Gluconacetobacter diazotrophicus PA1 5: one gene and its partner. The protein of the gene in region 2 binds, or shares a complex with, the protein of the main gene of each other region. Links are inferred from orthologs where the notes say so. Each region holds a gene or a part of one and is shown on either strand. Other genes may lie near its edges.

Evidence for each region.
Region 1: the proteins of secA (region 2) and secY are in contact, whole or in part, in a crystal structure (PDB 3DIN), measured with the Thermotoga maritima proteins. The link is inferred for Gluconacetobacter diazotrophicus PA1 5 from one-to-one orthologs. Residues at the interface, in WP_004082002.1 of Thermotoga maritima: Glu261, Ala262, Arg263, Lys300, Ala301, Arg302, Thr303, Ile304, Ile305, Leu323, Tyr324, Asp325, Pro326, Val329, Ser330, Tyr333, Ile336, Lys340, Phe345, Val349, Glu363, Phe364, Tyr374, Ser375, Gly376, Gly377, Glu393, Ile395, Thr482, Ser483; in WP_004081795.1 of Thermotoga maritima: Glu108, Gly109, Glu110, Glu111, Ala236, Glu237, Arg238, Arg239, Ile240, Thr241, Ile242, Gln243, Tyr244, Ala245, Arg246, Arg247, Val248, Thr249, Gly250, Arg251, Arg252, Val253, Tyr254, Gly256, Ala257, Ser258, Thr259, Tyr260, Leu261, Pro262.

The regions. Positions count from the first base shown.
Region 1 is NC_010125.1:3,487,788-3,498,604, forward strand. What follows is about bases 352-3,347. They hold secY (preprotein translocase subunit SecY), read right to left. Parts: upstream 2,525-3,347; coding sequence 1,178-2,524; downstream 352-1,177. Other genes in these bases: GDI_RS16045 (adenylate kinase), read right to left, coding at 522-1,181; rplO (50S ribosomal protein L15), read right to left, coding at 2,723-3,211; rpmD (50S ribosomal protein L30), read right to left, coding at 3,213-3,347. Also shown: rpsM (30S ribosomal protein S13), read right to left, coding at 1-295; more of rpmD, read right to left, coding at 3,348-3,398; rpsE (30S ribosomal protein S5), read right to left, coding at 3,391-3,969; rplR (50S ribosomal protein L18), read right to left, coding at 3,985-4,347; rplF (50S ribosomal protein L6), read right to left, coding at 4,347-4,880; rpsH (30S ribosomal protein S8), read right to left, coding at 4,891-5,289; rpsN (30S ribosomal protein S14), read right to left, coding at 5,302-5,607; rplE (50S ribosomal protein L5), read right to left, coding at 5,712-6,281; rplX (50S ribosomal protein L24), read right to left, coding at 6,292-6,612; rplN (50S ribosomal protein L14), read right to left, coding at 6,612-6,980; rpsQ (30S ribosomal protein S17), read right to left, coding at 6,995-7,273; rpmC (50S ribosomal protein L29), read right to left, coding at 7,287-7,526; rplP (50S ribosomal protein L16), read right to left, coding at 7,528-7,944; rpsC (30S ribosomal protein S3), read right to left, coding at 8,001-8,678; rplV (50S ribosomal protein L22), read right to left, coding at 8,681-9,085; rpsS (30S ribosomal protein S19), read right to left, coding at 9,087-9,365; and 3 more genes. UniProt on the Escherichia coli protein: The central subunit of the protein translocation channel SecYEG. Consists of two halves formed by TMs 1-5 and 6-10.
Region 2 is NC_010125.1:807,157-824,145, reverse strand. Bases 6,402-9,669 are described here. They hold secA (preprotein translocase subunit SecA), read right to left. Parts: upstream 9,353-9,669; coding sequence 6,602-9,352; downstream 6,402-6,601. Other genes in these bases: GDI_RS03785 (IS1182-like element ISGdi13 family transposase), read left to right, coding at 9,597-9,669; GDI_RS03795 (YebC/PmpR family DNA-binding transcriptional regulator), read right to left, coding at 6,402-6,539. Also shown: Tol-Pal system beta propeller repeat protein TolB, read right to left, coding at 1-790; GDI_RS03830 (hypothetical protein), read right to left, coding at 845-1,837; protein TolR, read right to left, coding at 1,880-2,323; protein TolQ, read right to left, coding at 2,327-3,043; GDI_RS03815 (YbgC/FadM family acyl-CoA thioesterase), read right to left, coding at 3,214-3,618; Holliday junction branch migration DNA helicase RuvB, read right to left, coding at 3,615-4,661; Holliday junction branch migration protein RuvA, read right to left, coding at 4,658-5,260; crossover junction endodeoxyribonuclease RuvC, read right to left, coding at 5,257-5,763; more of GDI_RS03795, read right to left, coding at 5,790-6,401; more of GDI_RS03785, read left to right, coding at 9,670-10,940; GDI_RS03780 (peptidylprolyl isomerase), read left to right, coding at 11,010-11,936; bifunctional glutamate N-acetyltransferase/amino-acid acetyltransferase ArgJ, read left to right, coding at 12,032-13,264; GDI_RS03770 (RDD family protein), read left to right, coding at 13,290-13,898; GDI_RS03760 (2OG-Fe dioxygenase family protein), read left to right, coding at 16,531-16,989. UniProt on the Escherichia coli protein: Required for protein export, interacts with the SecYEG preprotein conducting channel.

The DNA of each region.
Region 1 (10,817 bases), 2.7 Mb from region 2 along the record:
GAACCGGCAGGCCGCGACGATGGCGCAGGCCGCGGTAGCAGCCCAGGTCCATCAGACGCTTGATGTTCATCGCGACTTCGCGACGCAGATCGCCTTCGACCCGATACTCGCTGTCGATCAGTTCGCGGATCTTAAGGATCTCGTCGTCGGACAGCTCGTTGACCCGGCGCTCGGCCGGGATCTCGAGACGACGGCAGATTTCCTCAGCCTTCGTCTCGCCGATGCCATAGATATAACGCAGGCCAATCGTCACCCGCTTGTTGGTTGGGATGTTCACGCCGGCAATACGCGCCACGCCACTTACTCCTCGTCCACCCGCATCGCACGGGCCCTAAAGATCGTCGCCGGGGCTTTTCCACACCACCGGCCATGCCGGAGCGTCGTGAACGTGCCGGCACCGCCGGTCAACCCCATCATCAATCGGATTCGTTTTCTCGGCACTCCGTATCCCATGACACGGGAGCCGATACCTTGAGGGCGCGCAATATACCCGCGCGCCCTTTGGAGTCAATGAATAACGATCACTTCTTCGTGATCGCATCCATGATTTCGAACACCTTCGCCGTCACCGTGTCGATATCCGCCATGCCATCGATCCGGCGCAGCAGCCCCTCGGCCTCGTAGTAAGGCAGGATCGGGGCCGTCTGCTTGCGATAGGCCACCAGGCGGGCCGCGACGGTCTCACGCCGGTCGTCCTCGCGGCGCACGAAGCTGTGGCCGCCGCAGACGTCGCAGGTGCCCTCCACCTTGGGCTTCTTGAACAGGTCGTTATATCCCGCTCCGCAGGTCGCGCAGGTGAAACGCCCGGCGATCCGGTCCGCCAGCGCCTCCTCGTCGACTTCCAGAAACAGGACAACGTCGATTCGGGCTCCGCGACGCTTCAGCATCGAATCGAGCGCTACCGCCTGCCCCTGGGTCCGCGGGAATCCGTCCAGAATGAATCCCTTGGCGCAATCGGGCTGCGCGATCCGGGATTCGAGCATGGCGACGATGACGTCATCGGGCACCAGTTGCCCGGCATCCATCAGCGCCCTGGCCTGCTTGCCGATCGCGCTTTCCGCCGCGACCTCGGCCCGCAGCATGTCGCCGGTCGAGATCTGCGCAATTCCATACCGGGCTTCCAGCCGCTTGGACTGGGTGCCCTTGCCGGCCCCGGGGGGGCCAAGAAAGATGACGTTCACCGCGCCCTGCCTTTCCCACGGGCCTTGCGCATCAGGCCCTGATACTGGTGCGCCACCAGGTGCGACTGGATCTGCGTCACCGTGTCGATGGTGACCGACACGATGATGATCAGGCTGGTGCCGCCGAAATAGAACGGGACATTATAGTGGCTGATCAGGATCTGCGGCAGCAGGCACACCGCGACCAGATAGGCGGCGCCGATGCTGGTCAGCCGCGTCAGGATCCGGTCGAAATAGGCCGCCGTGTTCGCTCCGGGACGGATGCCGGGGATGAAGCCCCCCTGCTTGCGCAGGTTGTCCGCGGTTTCCTGCGGATTGAAGGTCACCGCGGCGTAGAAATACGAGAAGAAGATGATCATTCCCGCATAGAACAGCATGTACAGCGGCTGCCCCTGCCCCAGTTCCTGCCCCAGGAACGACAGCCAGCCCGGCATGGACGCATTGTTCATGAAGCCGGCGATCGTCACCGGGATCAGCAGCACCGACGACGCGAAGATCGGCGGAATCACCCCGGCCGTATTCACCTTCAGCGGCATGTGCGTCGAGTCGCCGCCATAGATGCGCTGGCCGACCTGCCGCTTGGGATACTGGATCACCACGCGGCGCTGCGCCTGTTCCATGAAGACGATGAAGGCGATCGTGATCGCGGCCAGGACCAGGAAGACCAGCACGAAGAACGGCGACAGCGCGCCCGTGTAGCCAAGCTGAAACAGGCTGGCCAGGGCATGGGGCAGGTTGGCGACGATACCGGCGAAGATGATCAGCGAAATGCCGTTCCCGACCCCGCGCGAGGTGATCTGCTCACCCAGCCACATCAGGAACATCGTGCCGCCCAGCAGCGTCACCACGCACGAGACGATGAAGAACATGCCCGGCGCCACCACCGCGGCCCCGGCGGCGCTGTGCATGTTCTCGAGCCCCACGGCAATGCCGTAGGCCTGGAACAGCGCGATCAGGACCGTCAGGTAGCGGGTATATTCATTCAGCTTGCGCCGTCCCGCCTCGCCTTCCTTCTTCAGGTTTTCCAGCGAGGGAAGCGCCGCCGACATCAGCTGCACGATGATCGAGGCGCTGATATAGGGCATGATGTTCAGCGCGAACACGGTCATACGCCCCAGCGCACCGCCGGTGAACATGTCGAACATGCCCAGGATGCCGCCCTGGTGGCGGGCCAGAAGCTGGCCCATGACCGTGGCATCGACACCGGGAACGGGAATGTAGGTTCCCAGACGGTAGACGATCAGCGCCCCGAGGGTGAACCAGATTCGCTTCTTCAGTTCCGTTGCGTTGGCAAAGGAACTGAAATTCATATTGGCAGCCAGCTGCTCGGCCGCGGAGGCCATGCGCCCGTCCTTTCACAACAACAGCGCCACCGCACGAAACGGGACGCTGTCATGACACATCAGCAAAGAGTGTAGGGTGTCGCCTCGGTCCGGCGCAAGAGACAAGGCCGGAGAGGACACCCAAGGGGCGGCAATATCCCGATCGGAAGGGGGGCGCCGGACCGGCGCCCCACCCCGAATCGTGTTCCGCCGCAGCCCTCAGGCCGGAGCCTGGGCCTCGTCGCGCGCCGCCTTGGTCCGGACGCTGCCGCCGGCCTTCTCGACCGCGGCAACGGCGGTCGCGGACGCGCCGGAGACCTCGATGGTCACCGCGCGGGCCAGCTCGCCCTTCGCCAGCAGGCGGACGCCCGCGAACTTGCCCGACCCGACCAGGCCGGCCGTGCGCAGCACGTCCTCGGTCACCACGGTGCCGGCATCGATCTTGCCGTCCGCGATGGCCTTGTCCAGCGCGCCCAGGTTCACCGGAGCATATTCCTTGCGGAAGATGTTCTTGAAGCCGCGCTTCGGCAGACGGCGATACAGCGGAAGCTGACCACCCTCGAAGCCGTTGAGGGACACGCCCTCACGCGCCTTCTGGCCCTTCACGCCCTTGCCCGACGTCTTGCCCTTGCCGGACCCGATGCCGCGACCCAGACGCTTCTTGCGATAGCGGGAGCCCGCGTTATCGCGCAGTTCGTTCAGGTTCATTTCAACCCTCCACCTTCACGAGGTGGGACACCTTGGTGATCATGCCGCGAACCGAAGGAGTATCCTCCAGTTCCCGGGTGCGGCCGATCTTGTTCAGGCCCAGCCCGACCAGCGTCGCCTGCTGACCCGGCTTGCGACCGTTGCCCGAGGCCACCTGGGTGACCCGGATCGTCTTGGCCTCAGACATCGGCGGCGGCCTCCCCGGTTCCGGCCACGTCGCGGCGGCCCAGAATGTCCGACACCTTCTTGCCACGGCGGTTGGCCACCGTGCGCGGGCTGGCGCAACGCTCCAGCGCGGCGAAGGTCGCCTTGACCATGTTATGCGGGTTGCGGGTCCCCAGGGACTTCGCGACCACGTCATTGATGCCCAGGCTCTCGAACACCGCGCGCATCGGGCCGCCCGCGATGATGCCCGTGCCGGCATCGGCCGAACGCAGCACCACCTTGCCGGCGCCGAAATGACCGGCGACGTCGTGATGGAGGGTACGGCCCTCCTTCATCGGGACGCGGATCATCGCGCGCTTGGCGCGGTCGGTCGCCTTGCGGATTGCCTCGGGCACCTCGCGGGCCTTGCCGGCGCCATAGCCGACGCGACCCTTCTGGTCCCCCACCACGACCAGCGCGGCGAAAGCAAAGCGACGGCCGCCCTTCACGACCTTCGCAACACGGTTGATCGTGACCAGCTTGTCGACGAGATCGTCGCCTTCGCGCTCACGATCGCGGCCACCCCGGCCGCCTTCTCTCGGTTCACGTGCCATTGCGTGCCCCTTTCCTTAGAAGGCGAGACCGCCCTCGCGGGCAGCCTCCGCCAGGGCCTTGATACGCCCATGATACATATACGAACCGCGGTCGAAGACGACCAGCGACACACCCGCCGCCACCGCGCGCTCGGCAACCAGCTTGCCGACCGCGACAGCCGCGTCGGAATCCGCGCCGGTCTTCAACTGCTCGCGCAGCGCCTTGTCCAGGCTCGAAGCGGCGGCAAGCGTACGCCCGGCGACATCGTCGATCACCTGGGCATAGATGTTCTTGCCTGACCGGAACACGGACAGGCGCGGACGCCCGCCGCCCTTGCGGCGAAGCTGGAAGCGCAGACGCTGACGCCGACGCTCCCGCAGATCCTGCTGCGTGCTCATTACTTCTTCTTGCCTTCCTTGCGACGGATGGTCTCCGTGTCGTAACGGACGCCCTTGCCCTTGTAGGGCTCGGGCTTGCGGAAGCTGCGGATGTCCAGAGCGACCTGACCGACCCGCTGCTTGTCCACGCCCTCGACCACGATGGCGGTCGGGCGCGGCGTCGTGATCTTGATGCCCGCGGGGATCGCATAGACGATGTCATGCGAATAACCGAGGTTCATGACAAGGTTGCTGCCCTGGACCGCGGCACGATAGCCGGTGCCGGTCACTTCGAGGGTCTTGGAGAAGCCCTCGGACACACCCTTGACCATGCTGGCCACCAGGGCCCGCGTCGTGCCCCACATCATCCGCGCCGGGGCGGCGGTGCCGACCGGACGGACCGAGACCTTGTTGTCGGCGATCTCGGCTTCGATGTGCTGCGACAGCGGCAGCTTCAGCTCGCCCAGCTTGCCCTTGGCCACGAAGATGCCATCGACGATGGACACCTGGACGCCCGACGGAACCTCGACGGGATATTTGCCTACACGCGACATGTATCCCTCCTCAGAACACGCGGCAGAGGACCTCGCCGCCAACATTGGCAGCGCGGGCTTCCGCATCGGACAGGACGCCACGGGGCGTGGACAGGATCGACACGCCGAGACCGGCATAGACCCGCGGCAGTTCCTTGATCTTCGAGTAGACCCGGCGCCCGGGCTTCGACACCCGGTGGATCTCCTTGATGACCGGCTCGCCATCCAGATATTTCAGCTCGATACGAAGCTGGGCCACGCCCTTGCGCAGGTCTTCCTGCGCATAGCCGCGGATATAGCCTTCGCGGCGCAGGGCCTCGAGCACATTCGCGCGCAGCTTCGACGCCGGCGCGACACAGGCCGCATGACGCGCACGCTGCGCGTTGCGGATCCGGGTGAGCATATCACCCAACGGATCAGAAAGTGACATCGTTTCCCGCCCTTACCAGCTCGACTTGACCATGCCCGGGATCTGACCGCTGGAGGCCAGGTCGCGCAGAGCCACGCGGCAAAGTTCGAACTTCCTGTAGTTGGCGCGGGCGCGCCCGGTCAGCTTGCACCGCAGGCGCACGCGAACGCGCGATCCATTGCGGGGAAGCTCTGCGAGTTTCATGGATGCCTCGAACCGATCCTCGACCGGAAGCGTCCGGTCCATGATGATGTTCTTGAGCGCAATCCGCTTAGCCTTGTCCCGGCCTGCCATGCGCGCACGCTTGGCATTCCGGTTAACGGCGGAGATCTTGGCCATGCCTTGTTCTACCCTCCGGAACCTGTCGGGCCATCCCGACGGTTTTCCAAACAACGTGTCTAATAGGTCTTCTGACCTCTGGGCGGAAGCCCCAATCGCCGCAATCAGGCGGCGAAGGGCAGATCAAACGCCTTCAGAAGAGCCTTCGCTTCCGCATCCGTCTTCGCGCTGGTGACGAAGATGATGTCCATCCCACGGATATCGTCGACCTTGTCGTACTCGATTTCCGGGAAGATGATCTGCTCCTTCAGGCCCATGGCGAAGTTGCCACGGCCGTCGAAGCCCTTGTTGCCGGGCAGGCCGCGGAAATCGCGGACGCGCGGCAGCGCGATGGTCACCAGACGGTCCAGGAATTCGTACATCCGGGCGCGACGCAGCGTCACCTTGCAGCCGATCGGCAGGCCGGCACGGATCTTGAAGCCGGCGATCGCCTTCTTCGCAACCGTCTTGACCGGCTTCTGGCCCGAGATCAGCGTCATTTCGCCAAGGGCGGCATCCAGCTTCTTCTGGTCGCCCGCGGCTTCACCCACGCCCATGTTGATGACGATCTTCTCGAGATGCGGAACCTGCATCACGTTCTTGTAACCGAACTCCTCGCGCAGCTTCGCGCGCAGTTCGTCCTGAAAACGCTTCTGCAGACGCGGCACCGAGCGGGTCTCTTGCACTTCAGACATCCCCGCCTCCTCAGCCTTCGACGACTTCGCCGGTCGCCTTGGCGACGCGGACCTTGCGGCCATCTTCCAGGATACGGAAACCGACGCGCGTCGGCTTGCCGCTCTTGGGATCGACCAGCTTCAGGTTCGACAGATGGATCGGCATCTCCTTTTCGATGATGCCGCCCTGCTCACCCATGCGGTTCGGACGCGTATGGCGCTTGGCCACCGCGACGCCACGGACAACCGCCTTGTTGTCATCGGGCCGAACCGACAGCACTTCACCACGGCTGCCCTTCGACGAACCCGTGATCACGACGACCTGGTCGCCCTTCTTGATACGCGCAGCCATCACAGCACCTCCGGTGCCAGCGAAATGATCTTCATGAACTTGCGCGCGCGCAGTTCACGGACGACCGGGCCAAAGATACGGGTGCCGATCGGTTCCTGCTGCTTGTTGATCAGGACGGCGGCGTTCCGGTCGAAGCGGATGGCGCTGCCATCGGCGCGGCGCACCGGGTAGGAGGTACGCACGATCACCGCCTGGTGAACGTCGCCCTTCTTGACCTTGCCGCGGGGGATCGCTTCCTTGACGGACACGACGATCACGTCGCCGACCGAGGCGGTCTTCCGCTTGGAACCGCCCAGCACCTTGATGCACTGCACCTGACGCGCACCCGAATTATCGGCGACGTCCAGGTTGGTCTCGGGATGGATCATAGCCTATGCCCTTCTTACGCCTGCGCGCCGGACGCGACGTCGGCGGCGCCCAGCGGGGCACCATTCCGTACGACCACGGTCCAGGTCTTGCGCTTGGAGATCGGCTTGCATTCTTCAATGCGCACCATGTCCCCAATCTTGCACTCGTTCAGTTCATCATGCGCCGCATACTTCTTGGAGCGCCGGATGAACTTCTTATACAGCGGATGGATGACCCGACGATCGACAAGGACGGTGACCGTCTTGTCCATCTTGTCGCTGGTCACCCGTCCGGTCAGGACGCGCCTCGGCATCGCCCGTCTCCCTTCAGGACTTCGCGGCCGGCGCACCCGCGCCGACGGCATTCTTCTTCAGCGCCTGGGACGCTATCGTCTTCACGCGGGCGATCTCGCGACGCACCGTGCGAACACGCGCCTGTCCCTCATTCTGGCCGGTCGCGCGCTGGAACCGCAGGTTGAACTGCTCGCGCTTCAGGTCGATGAGAAGCGCCTCCAGTTCTTCAGCGGTCTTGGCACGCAGATCGGCCGGCTTTGTTGCCTTTGCCATCTCACGCCTCTCCGATGCGGGTCACGAACTTGGTCTTGATCGGCAGCTTCGCAGCACCAAGGGCCAGCGCCTGACGCGCCAGCTCCGGCGGAACACCTTCGATCTCGAACAGGATACGACCCGGCTTGACACGGGCTACCCAGTATTCCGGCGACCCCTTGCCGGAGCCCATACGCACTTCGGCGGGCTTTGTCGAGACCGGAAGATCGGGAAAGATCCGAATCCAGACGCGACCGGCACGTTTCATCGCGCGGGTAATGGCCCGGCGAGAGGCCTCGATCTGCCGGGCGGTCACCCGCTCCGGCTCCAGGGCCTTCAGGCCGAACGCACCGAAATTCAGTGTCGTTCCGCCTTTCGCCAGCCCATGAATGCGGCCCTTGTGGGCCTTGCGGTACTTTGTCCGCTTGGGAGAAAGCATTGTTCTAAATCCTCACGCGCCGCCTGGCGCCCTTCTCGGTCCTAAGTCCCGCCAGCTTAGCGCTGCGGGGCCTGCTCGGCGGCGCGACGATCCTGCGCCAGCGGGTCGTGGGCAAGGATCTCGCCCTTGAAGATCCAGACCTTCACACCGCAGGTGCCATAGGTGGTCTTCGCCGTGGCCACGCCGTAATCGATGTCCGCACGCAGCGTGTGCAGCGGCACCCGACCCTCGCGATACCATTCGACGCGCGCGATCTCGGCGCCGCCCAGACGGCCGCCGCAATTGATCCGGATGCCCTGGGCGCCCAGACGCATCGCGGACTGCACGGCGCGCTTCATCGCACGGCGGAAGGCCACGCGGCGCTCCAGCTGCTGGGCGATGTTTTCGGCAACCAGGGTCGCGTCGATCTCGGGCTTGCGGATCTCGACGATGTTCAGCGCAACGTCGGTCTTCGCCATGCGGGTCAGATCCTTGCGCAGGACGTCGATGTCCTGGCCCTTCTTGCCGATCACGACACCCGGGCGGGCGGCGTAGATCGTCACGCGGGGCTTCTTCGCCGGACGTTCGATCACCACGCGGGACACGCCGGCACCCGACAGCTTGCGGCGCAGGTGCGCGCGCAGCTTCAGGTCGTCGTGCAGCAGGCGCGAATAGTCGGCGCCGGCATACCAGCGGCTGTCCCAGGTGCGGTTGATGCCGAGCCGCAGCCCGATCGGATTGACTTTATGTCCCATGATCAGGCCGCCTTCTGCTCGGTTGTCTCAGCCTCTGCCGCACGCTCGGCCACGACGATCTTCAGATGGCTGAAGAACTTCTCGATGCGCGACGAACGGCCACGGCCACGCGCGTGGAAGCGGCGCATGACGATCGACTTGCCGACCTCGGCCCGGACGACGACCAGCTGGTCGACGTCGAGCTGATGGTTGTTCTCGGCGTTGGCGATCGCGCTCTCCAGCGTCTTCCTGACGTCCTGGGCAATCCGGCGCTTCGAGAACGTCAGGATCGCCACCGCCTGCGACGCGGGCTTGTTGCGGATCAGGCCGGCGACCAGGTTCAGTTTGCGCGGGCTAACGCGGATGTTCCGCGTCAGGGCCTGCGCCTCGGTCTCCGCAAGCGTGCGGGGATGCTTAGGCTTGCTCATATCAGCCCCGCTTCGCCTTCTTGTCCGAGGAATGACCGGTGAAGGTCCGCGTCGGCGAGAACTCGCCGAACTTATGACCCACCATGTTTTCCGACACCTGAACGGGCAGGAACTTGTGCCCGTTATAGACGCCGAACGTCAGACCGACGAACTGCGGCAGGATTGTCGAACGACGCGACCAGATCTTGATCACCTCGCTACGGCCCGACGCGCGCGACGCATCGGCTTTGTTCAGTAGATACCCGTCCACGAACGGGCCCTTCCAGACGGAACGTGCCATCTTCTTTGCCCCTTACTTGCCGGTCTTCCGGCGACGGATAATCAGACTGTCCGTACGCTTGTTGACCCTGGTCTTGTAACCCTTCGTCGGCTTGCCCCACGGCGTGACCGGATGACGGCCGCCCGAGGTGCGGCCTTCACCACCACCATGCGGATGGTCGACCGGGTTCATCACGACGCCGCGGTTGTGCGGGCGACGACCCAGCCAGCGGCTGCGACCCGCCTTGCCCATGTGCTGGTTCATGTTGTCCGGGTTGGACACCGCGCCGATGGTCGCCATGCATTCGCCACGGACGACGCGCAGTTCGCCGGACTGCAGCTTGATCTGCGCATAGCCGGAATCCTTGCCGACCAGCTGGGCATAGGTCCCGGCGGACCGGGCCATCTTGCCGCCAGCACCCTGCTTCAGCTCGATGTTGTGCACGATCGTGCCGACCGGAATGGCCGACAGCGGCATCGCATTGCCCGGCTTGATGTCGACGCGCGCACCGGCCACGACCTGGTCGCCGGCCTTCAGGCGCTGCGGCGCCAGGATGTAGGCCAGCTCGCCGTCCTCGTACTTCACCAGCGCGATGAAGGCGGTGCGGTTCGGGTCATATTCCAGACGCTCGACCGTGCCGACCACATCGAACTTCCGCCGCTTGAAATCGACGTAGCGATAGGACTGCTTGTGACCGCCACCGATGAAGCGCGACGTGGTGCGCCCATGGTTGTTGCGGCCGCCCGACTTGTTCTTGCCTTCGGTCAGCCCCTTGACGGGCTTACCCTTCCAGAGCTCCTTGCGGTCGATCAGGACCGTTCCGCGCAGGCTGGGGGTGACCGGATTAAAGTGCTTCAGTGCCATTGTCTTGCTACCCCGCGTCAGACCAGCTTCGCGGTCAGGTCGATGGACTGACCCTCGGCAAGCTGTACAAACGCCTTTTTCACATCCGAACGCTGGCCGGGGCGACCCTTGAAGCGCTTCGTCTTGCCCTTCTGGACAAGCGTGTTCACGCCCAGGACCTTCACGCCGAACAGCGTTTCCACCGCGACCTTGATCTCCGGCTTGGTCGCGTCGATCGCGACCTTGAACGCCACCTGATTCTTCTCGGAAAGCGCGGTCGCCTTCTCGGTGATCAGGGGGGCGCGGACGATGTCATACATCGCCTCGCGCGACATGCGCTCCGCCTTCTTGCGGATTGCGAGCACGTTGGTCATGCCAGGCGCTCCTTCAGGCCTTCGACGCCGGCGCGGGTGATCGCCAGCACGTCGTGGTTCAGGATGTCATAGACGTTCGCGCCGATCGTCGGCAGCGCATCGATCTTCGGCAGGTTGCGCGCGGCGCGGCCGAAATTCTCCTCGACCGTGGCATCCACGATCAGGGCGGACTTCCAGCCCAGCGCCTTCACCTTCGCCGCCAGCTCGGACGTGCGGCCCGAAGCGGTCGCGGCGTCCAGCACCACCAGCTTGCCTT
Region 2 (16,989 bases):
ACTGCTGCCGGCCCGTCGCCAGGTTGAGCATGTACACGCGCGGGCGGTTGTTGGCGTACGACATGAACGCCAGTTGGTCGCTGGTCGGGCTGAAGCGCGGGGTCAGGGTCAGCCATTGGCCCCCCGACAGGTAATGGCTGTTGGCGCCGTCCTGGTCCATGATCGCCAGCCGCGTCGTCTGGTGCTCGCGCGGACCGGACCGCGCGATATAGGCAATGCGGGTGTTGAAATAGCCCTTTTCGCCCAGCAGCCGTTCATAGATCACATCGGCGATGATGTGCGCGATCTTGCGCGCGTCGCCGGCGCCCGCCGTATAGGCCGTGCCCTGGATCTGCTGGCCGGTCAGCACGTCCCACAGGCGGAATTCGACGCGCAGGCCGCCACCGCCGGTCGTCGCCGAACCGCTGACCAGCGCGCGGGCGCCCAGCGACTTGTATGTTCCGAAATCCGGCACCCCCACGGGCAGCGACCCGCTGATCGGGGAGAACAGGCCGCAATTCCCCAGGTCGCCCGAGATCACGCTGCTGACCAGCGCGCCCGCGTCGCCGCCCAGCGCCGGAATGACGATGGGAATCGGCGCCGTGCGGGCCTGGTCCACCGTGATTTCGGCGGCACCCGGGCCCGCCGCGGGCGCGCCCTGCGCAAGGGCCGACAGCGGCGCGGCCAGGATGCCGGCCGCGATGCCGCCGCCCGTTCCCAGCAGCATGCGGCGGCCGAGATGGGTCGCCAGCAGCGATGCATCGGTATCGGAAATCCAGGGGGAAGTCGGCGGAAGGTCACAGGGACGCATGGTCTTCTCCTCGAACGCACCGCCCGTGCATGGGCTGCGGCAGGTTGTGCTGCTTCATGGGCGGAAAACGAATTTGAGCTGCCGCGTTTGCCCCAGCATCGCCTTGGGCAGCGGCAATTGCGCGCAGGTGGGGCTGAGCACCGCCGCGCGGGCCCGTTCCGCCAGCGCGCGATAGGACGAATCGGCGTCCATGCGCGCCTGGGTTTCCGGCGCGAACTGGACGATGCGGGCCATGCCCGTGGCATCCACCGTCACCACCAGATGGGCGACGAAGGTGGCGTAATCCCGCGCCGCCGTATCTTCGGTATAGCAGCGGCGCACGGCATTTCCGATCGCGCGCTGGTCGGCCGCGTTCAGCGCGCTGGTGATGTCACCGTCCGGCGCGCCGCCGCCGTTGGGTGCGCCGCCCTGCAGCGGGTTGGCGCGCGCCTTGGGCGGATGGGTCTGCTTCTGGTCCGCGCGGAACGCATCCAGCGTCGCCAGCAGCGAGTGCGTGTCAGGCACCGCCTTCTTCGTCTCGTTCGGCTGGGTGACGTGCGAGAATTGCTGCATCTTGGGCAGCGCGTTGGGTTCGGGCTGCGGCGTCGGCGGCGAGGCCGCGCGCGAGGGCACCGGCGGCGCCGGCGGGGTCGGCGGCGCCTGGACGGCGTCGGGCGACGGTTCCTCGACCTTCGGCGGCACCTGCGTGTCCGGAAGTTCGACCGGCGGGGTTTCCGGCGGCGGCGGCATGGGCGGCGGCGGAGGGGGCGGCGGCGGCGGTTCCTCGGTCGGCGCCTGGACCGGCGGCGTCGGGGCCGGGGGGGCCTCCTGCGGCACGGGGGCCGGCGCGGGCGCGGGCTTGGGGGCCGGCTTTTCGGCCTTGTGCGGGGTGCCGCCGCTGTCCGAACTGGTGAATTCCATCTCGATCGTCGGCGGGGGCGGCGGTTCGGTGGGCACCGGAATGGGCAGCCCCAGCAGCACTGCCAGCAGCAGCGCCATATGCGCGGCCCCCGACACGACGATCGATCGCCGCATCAGGATACGTTCGGAACGGCGCGGCTGAACCACGACGAGGATGCTCCTAGCCGATGACGATCAAGGGGGGCGCGATCAGGGCGCGCCGCCGCCGGACGGCGGCTGCTGGGCCAGGAGGGCGACGTGGGTGAAGCCGCCCGCCGTGATCCGGCCCATCACTTCCATCACGCGGCCGTAATCGATGTGGGAATCGCCACGGACGAAGATCCGGTGCGCGGGGTCGTTCTGCGCCGCCGCGCGCAACTGGTCCACGAGTTGGTCGGACGAGACCGGGTTGTCACCCAGGTACAGCGCGCCGTCCGAGCGGATGGACACGGTGATCGGCTTGGTGTCGGCATTGACCGGCGCCGCGTCGGTTTTCGGCAGGTCGACATTCACGCCGCTGGTCATCATCGGCGCCGTCACCATGAAGATGATGAGCAGCACCAGCATGACGTCCACCAGGGGGGTGACGTTGATGTCCGACATGGGACGCCGGCGCCCGCGGCGCCCACCCCCTCCACCGAGCGAAACGCCCATGATTCAGCCCCTTTCCTCGGACTGGCGAGAGAGGATGGCGGCGAATTCGGTCCCGAACGCCGCCATGCGGTCCTCGAACAGAGACAGGCTGTTGTTGATGACGTTATAGGCGATCACCGCCGGGATGGCGGTCACAAGGCCGATGGCGGTGGCGAACAGGGCCTCGGAAATGCCGGGGGCGACCACGGCGAGGTTGGTGTTGTGCATCGCGGCGATGGCCCCGAAGGCGTGCATGATGCCCCACACCGTGCCGAACAGGCCGATGAACGGCGCGACCGGGCCGATCGTGGCCAGGAAGATCATCCAGCGGCCCAGGCGCTCCATCTCCCGCGTGATCGTGATGTTCATGGCGCGATCGACGCGTTCCTGCACGCCGCCGCGCGCCAGGTCCACGCCCGAGATCCGCGACGAGCGGCGCCATTCGCCCATGGCGGCGCCGAAGACCGCCGCCAGCGGGTGAACGGGCTTCGCCCCGTCGGTCTCATACAGGTCGTCCAGGCTGCCGCCCGACCAGAACTTGTCCTCGAAGACGCCGGCCTGCCGGTTGACGCGCCGCAGGGTGACGATCTTGTCGAAAATGATGCCCCACACCACCACGCTGCTGAATACCAGCCCGATCATCACCAGCTTGACGACGATCGCCGCATGGAGAAACAAACTCCACAGCGACAGACCCGACGCTGCCGCGCCCAGGTTAGCCGCGTTAACCGCTTGGTCCAAAAACGCCTCCTGCACCTTCTGCCCGTCGCCGCGCGATCGCGATCCCGACCGCCGAGTCGGGGGCAGTCTGACACTGCACTCCAGTGCGTTCCTTATAGGTTTCCGCGGGAAAGCAGAAGCACCCCAGCCGCAGGACACACCCATCGAAACAAGAAATTACCGACCGGCCTTCAATCCACGAGTCCAGTCAGAAGATCACGCCATAAAGGCGGAAATCGGGCGGCCCGGCCATCGGCCGCGCGCACGCAGGCCAGGCGGACATCCAGCGCCGCGCACAGCGTCTGCCCCAGCAGGAAGGTCTGTTCCAGCCGGCAACTGGCCGAGCCCAGTTCGGTCAGGCGCGTGGTCACCGTCACGACGTCGTCCAGTCGCAGCGGAGAGCGGTAGTCGATGCTGGCGTTGCGCACCACGAAGGCGAGGCCGAAATCGTCCAGCAGCGCGGACACCGGCTGGCCCAGGCCGCGAATCGCCTCGGTCCGCGCGCGCTCGGCCAGGCCGAGATACCGGGCGTGGTAGACCACGCCGCCGGCGTCCGTATCTTCGTAATAAATGCGGAAAGGAATGTTGTGCCTCACCCGTCGTCCCCCTGCAGCAGGTCGCCCTGGCCCGTCTGCCGTGGCGGGGGGGCAAGCCCCAGATGCCGCCAGCCCCGCTCGCCCAGCGTGCGTCCCCGGCTGGTACGCAGGACCAGCCCCTCCTGGATCAGGTAGGGTTCGACCACGTCTTCCAGCGTGTCTCGCGCCTCGGCCAGGGCGGCGGCCAGGGTTTCCACCCCCACCGGGCCGCCGTGATGATGTTCGGCGATGCGGCGCAGATAGCGCCGGTCCATCCCGTCCAGCCCCAGCGAATCGACTTCCAGCCGCGACAGGGCGGCGTCGGCCATCGCGCGGTCCACCGGGCCGCCACGGGTGACCGAGGCGAAGTCGCGCACCCGCCGCAGCAGGCGCCCGGCGATGCGCGGCGTGCCGCGCGACCGGCGGGCGATTTCCTCGGCCCCTTCCGGCGTCAGGTCGAATTCCAGCTTCCGCGCCCCGCGCGAGACGATCTGGCGCAGTTCGTCGGGGGTGTAGAACACCAGCCGCAGCGGAATGCCGAACCGGTCGCGCAGCGGGGTGGCCAGCAGCCCGGCCCGCGTGGTCGCGGCCACCAGGGTGAAGGGCGAGAGGTCGATGCGCACCGAGCGCGCCGCCGGCCCCTCGCCGATGATCAGGTCGAGCTGGAAATCCTCCATCGCCGGATACAGCACTTCCTCGATCGCCGGCTGCAGGCGGTGGATTTCGTCGATGAACAGCACGTCACGGGGCTGCAGGTTGGTCAGGATGGCCGCCAGGTCGCCCGCGCGCTGGATCACGGGGCCCGAGGTCGCACGAAAGCCGACCCCCAGTTCCCGCGCCACGATCTGCGCCAGCGTGGTCTTGCCCAGCCCCGGCGGGCCGTGCAGCAGCACGTGGTCCATCGCCTCGCCCCGCTGGCGGGCGGCGGCGATGAAGATGGCCAGGTTCTCGCGGCTGGCCTTCTGGCCCGTGAAATCGTCCAGGGTCTGCGGCCGCAGCCCGGCTTCGGCAGCATCTTCCGCATTGCGGGCGGGATCGACCTCGCGGAGGGGGATTTCGGTCATCGGGCAAGTTCCCGCAGGCTTTCGCGGATCACGACATCCAGGTCCGCCTTGCCGTCCAGGCGCGCCAGGATGCGCCCCACCACCGGCTGGGCCTCGGCCCGGCGGAAGCCCAGGCCCGCCAGCGCCAGCAGGGCATCGGCTTCCACCCCGCCCGAGGCCGGGGGGGCCGCGATCGTCACGCCCGGCCCGGCGGGCATGCGCCCGGCCTTGTCGCGCAGTTCGGTCAGGATGCGCTCGGCCAGCCGCGCGCCGACACCCGACACCCGGGTCAGGCTGGCCTTGTCCGCCGCCGCGATCACCCCGGCCAGGTCGCCCGGCGACAGGGCGGAGAGAATGGCCAGCGCGACCTTCGCCCCCACCCCCTGGACCGTCGTCAGCAGGCGGAACCAGTCGCGCTCCGCGGCTTCCGCAAAGCCGTAGAGCAGGAAGGCATCCTCGCGCACCACGGTCTCGACCAGGACGCGGGTCACATCGGGCGGACGGGGCAGCGCCGAGAGCGTGCGGGTGGAGGCATGGACCAGATAGCCGACGCCGCCGACATCGACCACGCAGCGGTCGGATTCCATCTGCCCCACCAGCCCGGTCAGGTGCGCGATCATGCCATGCGGGTCCCGGCCGACACCCGCAGGGCGCTGGCCCGGTGATGGGCATGGCAGATCGCCACCGCCAGCGCATCGGACGCGTCCGCCCGGCGGATCGTCGCCCCGGGCAGCAGACGGCGCACCATCATTTCCACCTGATCCTTGCTGGCGGCGCCGGTGCCGACCACCGCCCGCTTCACCGCCATGGCACCGTATTCCGAAACCGCGATTCCGGCCAGCGCCGGCACCAGCAGCGCCACCCCGCGCGCATAGCCGAGCTTCAGCGTCGAGGCCCCGTTGCGGTTGACGTACGTCTCCTCCACCGCGGCCTCGCGCGGGCCGTACCGGCGCACGAGGTCCAGCAGGGAATCGTGCAGGCAGCGCAGCCGCTCCGGCACGGGCGCGTCACCGTCCGTGGCGATCACGCCGTCCGCGACATGGCACAGCCGGTTGCCGTCCACATCGACCAGCCCCCAGCCGGTGAAGCGCAGGCCCGGATCGATGCCCAGCAGCCGGACCATCCGTCCATTCGGCCCCGTGGCGGGCGTCAGGCGGACAGCCTCTCGGCCACGTCGTCGGGCAGGTCGAAATTGGCGTAGACCGCCTGGACGTCGTCATGTTCGTCCAGCACGTCGATCAGCTTCAGCACGCCGCGCGCCTTGTCCTCGTCCAGGGTCACGACGGTGCCGGGGCGCCAGTCGAACTTCGCGCTGGACGGTTCGCCGAAGCGGGTTTCCAGCGCGTCGCGCACGGCGAAGAACGATTCCACGGGGCATGTGACCTCGTGCCCCTCGTCCGTGCTTTCGACGTTTTCGGCGCCGGCTTCGATCGCCGCTTCCAGCATCTCGTCCTCGGTGGCGACCGCGGCCGGATAGGTGATGACGCCCAGGCGGGTGAACATGAAGGACACCGAATTGGTCTCGCCCAGCGACCCGCCATGCTTCGAGAACGCGGCGCGGACATCCGAGGCCGTGCGGTTGCGGTTGTCGGTCAGGGCTTCGACGATCACGGCGACGCCGGCCGGGCCGTAGCCCTCGTACCGGACCTCGGCATAATCGTCACCGCCGCCGGCGCCGGTCGCCTTCTTGATCGCGCGCTCGACCGTGTCCTTGGGCATGTTGACTTCGCGGGCCGCGGAAATGGCGGCGCGCAGGCGGGGATTGGATGCCGGGTCGGGCATGCCGGACCGCGCGGCGACGGTGATTTCGCGAATCACCTTGGCGAACTGCCGGGCGCGGCGCGCGTCCTGCGCGCCCTTGCGATGCATGATGTTCTTGAACTGGGAATGACCCGCCATGGCTCGTCTCTACTGAAGTGTATGCAAAATCTTCTTTTTTCGGGAGAAAACGGGCCTCCCGATCAACCCATCCGCCCGTGACAGTGCTTGTATTTCTTGCCCGACCCGCAGGGGCACAGCGCATTGCGCGGCGTTTCGCCCCAGCTTGACGGGTCGTCGGGCATGATCGCCGACGCGCCGATCGGGGTCGCGACGGCGATGTCGGCCGTCGCGGCGCCATAGGACCCGACCGGCTGCGTCATCAGGCCGGGCGCGGGTTCGGAGGCAAGGCCGGGGACATGAGGGTCGGCATGCAGTTCGGCCACGCCGGCAAAGGGATTGTCCAGCACCGGGGGCGCGACCTCGACCCGCGACATGGTCGAGGTCACGCGCAGGCGCAGGGCGTCCAGCATCGCGGTGAAAAGCTGGAAGGCCTCGTGCTTGAATTCGTTCAGCGGGTCCTTCTGGCCGTAGGCGCGCAGGCCGATGCCCTGGCGCATCTGGTCCAGCGCCAGCAGATGTTCCTTCCACACCGAATCGAAGGTGGTCAGCAGCACCTGCTTTTCGATGTAGCGCATGACCGACGGGCCGAAATTGGCCGCCTTGGCGGCCTGGGCCTGCAGGGCGGCCTGTTCCAGGCGTTCGGTCACCGCGTGGCCGTCCACCCCGTCCTCGCGCGCCCAGTCGGCAATGGGAAGGTCCAGCCCCAGGATACCGCGTGCGTCCTCGGCCAGCTCCGCGCTCTGCCATTGCTCGGCGAACGAGCGTTCGGGGATGCGGCGGGCGACCATGTCGTGGATGATGTCCGTCCGCATGTCCTGGACCGTCGCCGCCAGGTCGTCCGCCGCCATGTATTCCCGGCGCTGGGCATAGACCTCCTTGCGCTGGTCGTTCATGACGTCGTCATATTTCAGCGTGTTCTTGCGCATGTCGAAGTTGCGGGCCTCGACCTTCTTCTGCGCGCGCTCCAGGGCCTTGTTGATCCAGGGATGGACGATCGCCTCGCCCTCCTTCAGGCCCAGGCGCTGCAGCATTCCGCCCATGCGCTCGGTCCCGAAGATGCGCATCAGGTCGTCTTCGAGCGAGATGAAGAAGCGCGAACTGCCCGGGTCGCCCTGGCGCCCGGCGCGGCCGCGCAACTGGTTGTCGATGCGGCGGCTTTCATGCCGTTCGGTGCCGATGACGTACAGGCCGCCGGCCTTGGTGACGATGTCATGGTATTCGGCGACCTGGGCGCGGATTTCGGCCTCGCGCCGCGCATGTTCCTCGGGGTCCTCGATTTCCGCCAGTTCCTGGCGGATGCGCATTTCCACATTGCCGCCCAGCTTGATGTCGGTGCCGCGCCCGGCCATGTTGGTGGCGATGGTGATCGCGCCCGGCGCGCCGGCCTGGGCCACGATCGTGGCCTCCATCTCGTGGAAGCGGGCGTTCAGGACATTGTGGCGGATGCCCCGCTTGGTCAGCAGTTCCGACAGATATTCGCTCTTCTCGATCGAGGTCGTGCCGACCAGGACCGGCTGCGGGGTCTTGGCGATGTCCTCGATCAGCGTGCTGACGGCCTCGTATTTCTCGCGCGCCGTCAGGTAGACCTCGTCATCGTCGTCCTTGCGTGCCACCGGCAGGTTGGTCGGGATTTCGACCACGTCCAGCTTGTAGATCTCGGCGAACTCGTCGGCCTCGGTCATCGCGGTGCCGGTCATGCCCGACAGCTTGGGATAGAGGCGGAAATAATTCTGGAAGGTGATCGAGGCCAGCGTCTGGTTTTCCTGCTGGATCTCGACATGCTCCTTGGCTTCCAGCGCCTGGTGCAGGCCGTCGGAATAGCGGCGCCCGTCCATCATGCGGCCGGTGAATTCGTCGATGATGACGACCTTGCCGCCGCGCACGATGTAATCCACGTCCCGCGCGAACAGCGTGTGGGCGCGCAGCGACTGCTGGACGTGGTGGATCACCGCGATGTTGTGGATATCGTACAGCCCGCCCTCGATCAGCACGCCGGCCTCGCGCAGCATGGCCTCGACCTGCTCGGCGCCCGCGTCGGTCAGGATCACCGAGCGGAATTTCTCGTCCTTCTCGAACGCCTCGGGCGTCTTGACCAGTTCGTGGATGACCGTATCGACCGAACGGTACAGGTCGGAACTGTCCTCGGCCGGGCCGGAGATGATCAGCGGCGTCCGGGCCTCGTCGATCAGGATCGAATCGACCTCGTCCACGATGGCGTGGTGGAAGGGCCGCTGCACCATGTCCTCGATCCGGTACTTCATGTTATCGCGCAGATAATCGAAGCCGAATTCGTTGTTGGTGCCGTAGGTGATGTCCGCCTGGTAGGCCGCCCGCCGCTCGTCGTCGGGCATGTTGGGCACGATCACCCCGGTGGTCAGGCCCAGGAAGGCGTAGAGCTTGCCCATTTCCTCGGCATCGCGGCGGGCCAGGTAGTCGTTGACCGTGACCACGTGGACGCCGCGGCCGGACAGGGCGCTGAGATAGACCGCCAGCGTCGCGACCAGGGTCTTGCCCTCGCCGGTGCGCATCTCGGCGATGCGGCCGGCATGCAGGACCATGCCGCCGATCAGCTGCACGTCGAAATGGCGCATGCCCAGGACGCGCCGGGCGGCCTCCCGCGCCACGGCGAACGCTTCGGGCAGCAGGGCGTCCAGCGTCGTGCCGGCGGCGACGCGCTGGCGGAATTCCACCGTTTTCGCCGCGAGTGCCGCGTCGTCCAGCGCCCGGACCTGCGGCTCCAGCGCGTTGATCTCGGGCACGCGGCGCTGAAAGGCCTTGAGCGAGCGATCGTTGGCGGTTCCAAACAGGGCACGGGCAAGACTGGCGAACATGTAGACCTTCCGGGATGGCGCGGCTCCCCCCGCCGGACCCCCGGACGGGCTGGAACTGTAGGAATGGCATTCTCGCGCGGCATCTGAGATAGGACCCGCGCCGTCACCGGTCAACCGAAGCCGGCCCGATGAGGCTGTCTTGCAGGAGCGGACGGGCTCGGCCATGATGCGTCGGACGCTTTATAATCTAGCAGGCTGTCGGGTTGGGGTACCTGGCTCTGGCGATCTGCGGTAAGCTTTCAGGATGAGCAGCTTCATTCCGTTTGATCGATCGCAGCCGTATCTTCTGCCGCCGGATCTGAAGTCATGGCTGCCGTCGGACGATGTGGCGCATTTCATCGTGGCGGCGGTAGAGCGGGTGCCGTTGAGGGCATTTTCCGTTCCTGTGCGGACTGGCGGCAAGGCGCAGTATCATCCGCGCCTGATGCTGGCGCTGCTGATTTACGCCTATGCGAACGGCGTGTTCTCATCGCGTCGGATCGAACGGGCGACATATCGTGATATCGGTATGCGCTTTGTGGCGGCGAACCTGCATCCTGACCATGACACGATCGCGACGTTCCGGCGCGGCAACCGCACGGCGATCGAGGCAGCGTTCATGCATGTACTCCTGCTGGCACGCGAGACGGGACTGGTGCGGCTTGGCACGGTGTCGATCGACGGCACGAAGATCGATGCCAATGCCTCGAAATACCGTTCCATTCGTTATGATCGCGCGAAAGAGCTGCGCGAGAAACTGGCCACCGATATCTCCACCCTGATGGAACGGGCAGAGGCGGCGGATACAACCGATGTGGATCATCAGGCGTTGCCGGAGGAACTGGCCCGGCGGGAGGCTCTGAAGGCAAAGCTGGATGAAGCCTGTGCGCGACTGGAGGCGGAAGCCCGCGAGCAGGCCAAGACCGCCCGACCAGAATATGAGCGCAAGAAGGCAGCTTTTGATGCGAAGCGGGGACGGCGCGGTCGGCCGCCGAAAGAACCGGACGATGAACCGCCACCAGACCGGCAGATCAACCTGACCGATCCGGACAGCAAGCTGATGCGCCGCTCCGACGCGCATGAATACCGGCAAGCCTACAATGCCCAGGCCGTGGTTTGTGCCGAGGGCAGCCAGTTGATCTTGGAAAATGGCGTCGTTGCGACGACGGCGGACGCGCCCAGCTTCGCCGCCACCATCCTGGGTATGGAGGAGAGGATCGGCCTGCCACGAACCGTCCTCGCCGACACGGGTTTCGCCAGCGGCAAAGCCGTCGAAACGTTGCAGGCCAGCGGCGTGGACCCGCTGGTCGCCATCGGACGCCCTGTGAATCGGCGCCCTTATGACTTCCGGCCAGAACCGCCACCCAGGGAGCCGCGCCGGATCACCGAGCCCTGGCGCCTGGAAATGAAGGCCAGGCTGCAACAGAACCCGGCAAAAGCCCTTTACGCCTTACGCAAGCAGACCGTCGAACCGGTCTTCGGTATCATCAAGAGCGCCATGGGCTTCACCCGTTTCCATCTCCGTGGCCTCCCCAACGTCGCAACAGAATGGACGCTCGTCGCCCTCGCATATAATTGCCGTAGGATCACGCGACTGACGGCCGCATAAACGCCGTCGTCGCCATCACTCATCACTACGGCAGCGCCCAATCCGACAGCCTGCTAGGGTATTCAACATATGCGGCCTTCCAGCCCGGCAGCCTCCTTTCTGGCGGCGGCCCTGCTCGTCCCTGCGCTTTCCGTCACTCAAGCCCATGCCGCAGCACCCGCGGCGTCCGCCGCCCCCGCCGCGGCACCGGCCGCGCCGGCCAATCCGAATCCTCTCGTCGCCAGCGTGAATGGCGAGGATATCCACCTGAACGACGTGCGGCAGGCCGCGGCGAACATGCCCGCGCAACTGCGCCAGCTTCCGCCGAACATGATCTTCCCGATGCTGCTGAACCAGTTGATCGACCAGAAGGCGATCCAGGCGGCCGCCACGCATGCGGGCCTGGACAAGCAGCCCGACGTGCAGCAGCAGATGCATGCCGCCGCGATGAACGCGCTGCAGAACGCCTATCTGTCGCAGCAGGTCACGCCGACGCTGACCGATGCCGCCGTGCAGGCCTATTACACGCAGCATTACGCCAACAAGAAGCCCGAGGCCGAAATCCACGCCCGCCACATCCTGGTCGCGACCGAGGCCGAGGCGAAGGACGTGATCAAGCAGCTGAAGGCCGGCGCCGATTTCGGGGCCCTGGCCACCAAGCTGTCGACCGACAAGGCGTCGGCCAAGCAGAATGGCGGCGACCTGGGCTGGTTCAAGAAGGGCGACATGCTGCCCGCGTTCTCGGACGCCGCGTTCGCGATGAAGCCCCACACGTTCAGCCAGACGCCGGTCCACACCCAATATGGCTGGCACGTCATCGAAGTGCTGGACACCCGGACCGCCGACGTGCCCAAACTGGACGCGGTGCGTGACGAGATCCGCCAGAAGCTGATCCAGCAGGGCGTTCGCGATGCGGTCGAAAAGGCCGTGGCCGGTGTGAAGGTCGTCCGCTACGACCCCAGCGGCAAGCCGGTTCCCGCCACGCCGGCCCCGGCCCCCGCAGCCGCGGCCAAATAAGGGCGGGCACCCGGCGCGCCCCCCGACCCCGGCCTGGTCCCCATCCAGGGGGCGGGCCGGTTTCCCGATCATGCGGAAGCAAGAAGGCCGAACCGATGGCAACCCTTCCCGTATCCCCCCTGGCCCGTACGATGCCTGACCTGCCGGCCCTGGCCGGCGTGCGCTTCGGCGCGGCGGCGGCCGGCATCCGCTATACGGGACGGACCGACCTGGTCATGGCCGAATTCGTGCCCGGCACCACGGTCGCCGGCGTGTTCACCCGCAGCAAATGCCCCGGCGCGCCCGTGGACTGGTGCCGCGCGGCCCTGCCGGAGGGACTGGCGCGCGCGCTGGTGGTCAATGCGGGCAATGCCAACGTGTTCACCGGCCGTGCCGGGTTCGAGGCGACGCAGGCCAACGCGGCCGATGCCGCCCGCCTGGTCGGCTGCCCGGCCAGTCATGTCTTCCTGGCCTCGACCGGCGTGATCGGCGAGATCCTGCCCTACAAGAAGATTTCCACCGCCCTGCCCGGCCTGTACGCCACCCTGTCCGAAACCGGCTGGGCGGATGCCGCGCGCGGCATCATGACCACCGACACCTTCCCCAAGGCGGCGGTGCGTGAAACGACGATCGGCGACACGCCGGTCCGTATCCAGGGCATCGCCAAGGGCAGCGGCATGGTGGCGCCCGACATGGCGACCATGCTGTGCTTCATCGCCACCGACGCGGCCCTGCCGCCGTCGGTCCTGCAACCGCTGCTGTCGGCGGGCACGGCGCGCAGCTTCAACCGCACGACGGTCGATTCCGATACCTCGACCTCGGACATGGTGCTGCTGTTCGCGACCGGGCAGGCCGGCAATGCGCCCGTCCAGTCCGAATCCGACCCGGCGCTGTCGGCATTCGCCGAGGCGCTGGACAGCCTGCTGCTGGAACTGGCGCTGCTGGTGGTGCGCGACGGCGAGGGCGCGACCAAACTGATCCGTATCCAGGTCACCGGGGCCGCCAGTGACGAATCGGCGCAGCGCGTGTCGATGGCCGTGGCCAATTCGCCGCTGGTCAAGACCGCGATCGCCGGCCAGGACGCGAACTGGGGCCGCATCGTCATGGCGGTGGGCAAGAGCGGCGAGCCCGCGAATCGCGACACGCTGTCGATCGGGATCGGCGGCGTGTGGATCGCCCGCAACGGCACCGTGGTGGCGGGTTATGACGAGACCCCGGTCGTGGCCCACATGAAGGGGCAGGAGATCGACATCGACATCGACCTGGGCCTGGGGAACGGCACCGGCACGGCCTGGAGCTGCGACCTGACCCACGGTTATATCGACATCAACGGTTCCTATCGCAGCTAAGACGCCATCGCACGGAGACCGACCCATGTCCGACCTGCCGCCTGGCACCAACCCGTTCGGCAGCCTTCGGCCACATTTCGTCTGGGTCTATGCGGGGTTCTGGTTCCGGGTCCTGGCCTGGTGGATCGATGCGTTCATCCTGACCATGCTGGGCTGGGTCACCCGGCTGCTGTTTGCGCCCAGCCTGTCGGTCACGCTGATGAACAGCGGGCCAGGGACGGGCAAATACCAGATTTCCGACATCGTGCAGGCCAGTTACGTGCCGGCCGACTATGCCTACTCCTACACCACGATCCAGCCGGTATGGCATTGGCATGGGCACGGATTCTACGAGATCGCGCAGTTCGTGCTGCCGGCGCTGTATTATATCCTGTTCGAATCCTCGCCGCTGCAGGCCACGCCGGGCAAGCGGGCCTGCCATATGCGCGTGACCGACCTGATGGGCCGACGGATCGGCATCGGGCGTGCGGCGGCCCGGTTCTTCGGCCATTTCCTGTCCTTCATGCTGATGGGGCTGGGATACCTGATGGTGCTGTGGACCCGGCGCAAGCAGGCGCTGCACGACCTGCTGGCCGGCACCTGCGTCATCCGCCGGCAGGAGGAGGCCCTGGTCAGCTTCGCGCCGCCCGCCTGAAGGCCGTTTTCCCCCGCGCGCATGACCCGGGGTGTCCCCGGGACCGTCCCCGGGGTATCGTCACGCTTCGCCGTCCGCCGTGGGCCGTGCGGAGCAGCAGGAGGTATCGAACAGGCATGCCGGTTTTTTCCGTCCGTCGCGATCCGCGGCGGGGCCTATCCTATGTGGCGATTCTGGTCCTGGCGCTGCTGGCCGGGGCAACGCCCGCGATCCGGCCGGCCCAGGCGGCCGACGCCGCGCCGGCCACCCAATCCTCCGCCCAGGCCCCCATGACCGCCGATCAGGCGCAGCAGGTCCTGGGGGTACTGAACGATCCGCACAAGCGCGAGGAGTTCACCCGCACCCTGACGGCCATCGCCAGGGGCCTGCCCCAGGCAGCCCCGGTTCCGGCCCGGGCTTCGGCGCCTGCCGCCGCACCCGCGCCGGCCGCGGGCAATGCGGACGTGGCGCTGGAGCCCAACAGCCTGGGCAGCGACGTCATGTCCGAACTGGCGGGCGTGCGCGACGTGACGCTGCACCAGGCGCGTGAATTCATCGGCCTGTTTTCCGACCTGGTCTTCGTCGGGCACTGGATCCATTCCGAACTGTCCAGCCCGCAATCGCGCCAGACCCTGTTCGACGCGTTCGGACGCGCCGGGCTGATCTTCATCCTGGCGCTGGCGGCCGAGCGGGGCCTGGCCATCGCGCTGCGCCGGCCGCTGAGCGCCGTGACCGCCCGCGCCGTCGAAGCCGAGCGGCAACTGAATCGCAGCGCGGAGCAGGAAACGGCGGAAGCCGCCATGCCGGCCCCGGAGACGGAGGCCGAGCAGGCGGTCCAGGACACCCGCCGGCAGGACGTCCGCAAGCAGGTCGAAACGCTGCGCATCATCCGCCGCATTCCGTATTCGCTGCTGCATCTGCTGACACAAGCTGCTGCCCGTGGCCCTGTTCCTGGGGATCGGCTACGCCGGGGCGGCGTTCGTCGGCGACGGCGAGGTCACGGAACTGGTCACGCTGACCCTGACCAACGCCTATGTCGCGGCGCGGGCAGATGTATCTGGTGGTCGAGATGGATCATGGTGCCGAAATCGCCGACCATCCGGCTGTGCGGGGCATCGGACCGGACGGCGCGGATCGTGACGCGCTGGTGGAACGTGCTGGTGGCCGTGCCGTCCATCGTCGTCTGCCTGTCGTCGCTGGGCGCGCTGTTCCACCTGGCCCCGCGCGGGACCGAGGCCCTGATCCGCGCCATCGTGCTGGCCGAGCACGTGATGATCGCGGTGTTCATCTGGCGCATCCGCAAGCCCGTCGCCATGGCCATGCAGCCGCCGGCCCGCTTCCGGGGCCGCTCGTTCTGGAGCTTCGTCGGCCATCTGGCGCATTTCTGGTGGCTGCCGGCGATGGTGTTCGACCTGGCGCTGTGGCTGGTCTGGGCGATGCATGTGCGCGGTGGATACACGTGGATCTGGCGCACCACGATCCTGACCATCGTCGTCATCCTGCTGTCGCGCGTGCTGTCGCTGCTGGCGTTCGGCCTGCAGAACAGGGTCTTTCATGTCAGCGACGAGTTCGAGGCCCGCTATCCCGGGCTGCAGGCGCGGGCGGATTATTATTATCCCTATGCGCGGCGCGGGCTGTCGATCCTGCTGGTCTTCGCCACCCTGGTCATCCTGCTGCAGGCGTGGGGCATCCCGGCGGTCGCCTTCTTCCTGTACGGCGCGCTGGGCACGCAGATCATGACGGCGCTGGTGTCGATCATCATCGCCTTCACCATCGCGATCGCGGTGTGGGAAATCGCGAATGCCGCGTTGCAGAACCAGATCGCCCGCTACGAGACCACCGAGCAGGCATCCCGCGCCATCCGGCTGCGCACGGTGCTGCCGATCATCCGCACCGTGCTGCTCAGCGTCATCATCATCATCGTCGCGGTCACGACCCTGTCGCAGATCGGCCTGAACGTGGCGCCGCTGCTGACCGGCGCGGGTATCATGGGCGCCGCCATCGCCTTCGGGTCGCAAAGCCTGGTGAAGGATTTCATCACCGGATTCTTCATGCTGGTGGAAAACGCCATGCAGGTCGGCGACTGGGTCACGGCGGGCGGCATTTCGGGCACGGTCGAGCATCTGTCGATCCGCACGCTGCGCCTGCGCACCACGTCGGGCGACGTGCATATCATTCCGTTCTCGTCCGTGACCTCGATCGCCAACACGTCGCGCGACTATAACGTCGTGGTCGTGACCTTCATGCTGGATCTGAGCGAGGACCCCGACCGGGTCGCCGCCATCCTGGCCGACGTGGTGGCCGGCATGCGGGCCGACCCGCAGTTCGCACCCATGATCCTGACGGATTTCGCCTTCCTGGGCGTGGAGAAGGCCGACGGCGACGGGGCGAAGCTGGTGGGATCGTTCCGCACCACGGCGGGCAACAAATGGAAGGTGTCGCGCGAATATTATCGGCGCCTGGGGCTGCGCATGGTCGCGGAAGGGGTGAAATTCCCCAGCCCCACCGCCATTTCCCTGCTGGGCAACACCGGCGGAGCGCCGTTGCGCATCCAGATGGTGACGCCCCCGGCGGCGGCGAACAGCAATACCCAGCCCCCGACCGACGCTCCGCCGCGCGTCCCGGGGGGCGTTCCTCATCCGGACACATCGCAATGACCGACGATCACACACCGGCCGGCCTGACCGGCCTTGAGGAACCCCTGCGGACCGACGGCTTCGCCTTCCTGCGCGCGGCCACGACCCGGGCGATGCTGGAGCCGTACGGCCTGGCGGACTGGGCGGGGTTCGCCGAAAGCTGGAACCGGCTGGGCCTGGACCGCTACATGGCCGACGGCGGCCGCTACCGCCGGCGGCGGCACGCCACCTACGCGATGTCCGGCCAGGGCGTCGAACGCAAGAAGCACCAGCCCCATTACCAGAGCCGCGACTACAACGAACTGAATGGCGGCATCGAACGCTGGTTCCGCCCCATCGAAACCGCCGTGGGCGCCCATCCCGCGCTGATGGCCGTGCTGCGGCTGCTGCACCGGGTGGTCACGGACCTGACGCCCCCGGCCGGCCGGCCCGACGCCTGGCATGTCGAGATCCATCAGTTCCGCATCGAGGCCCGC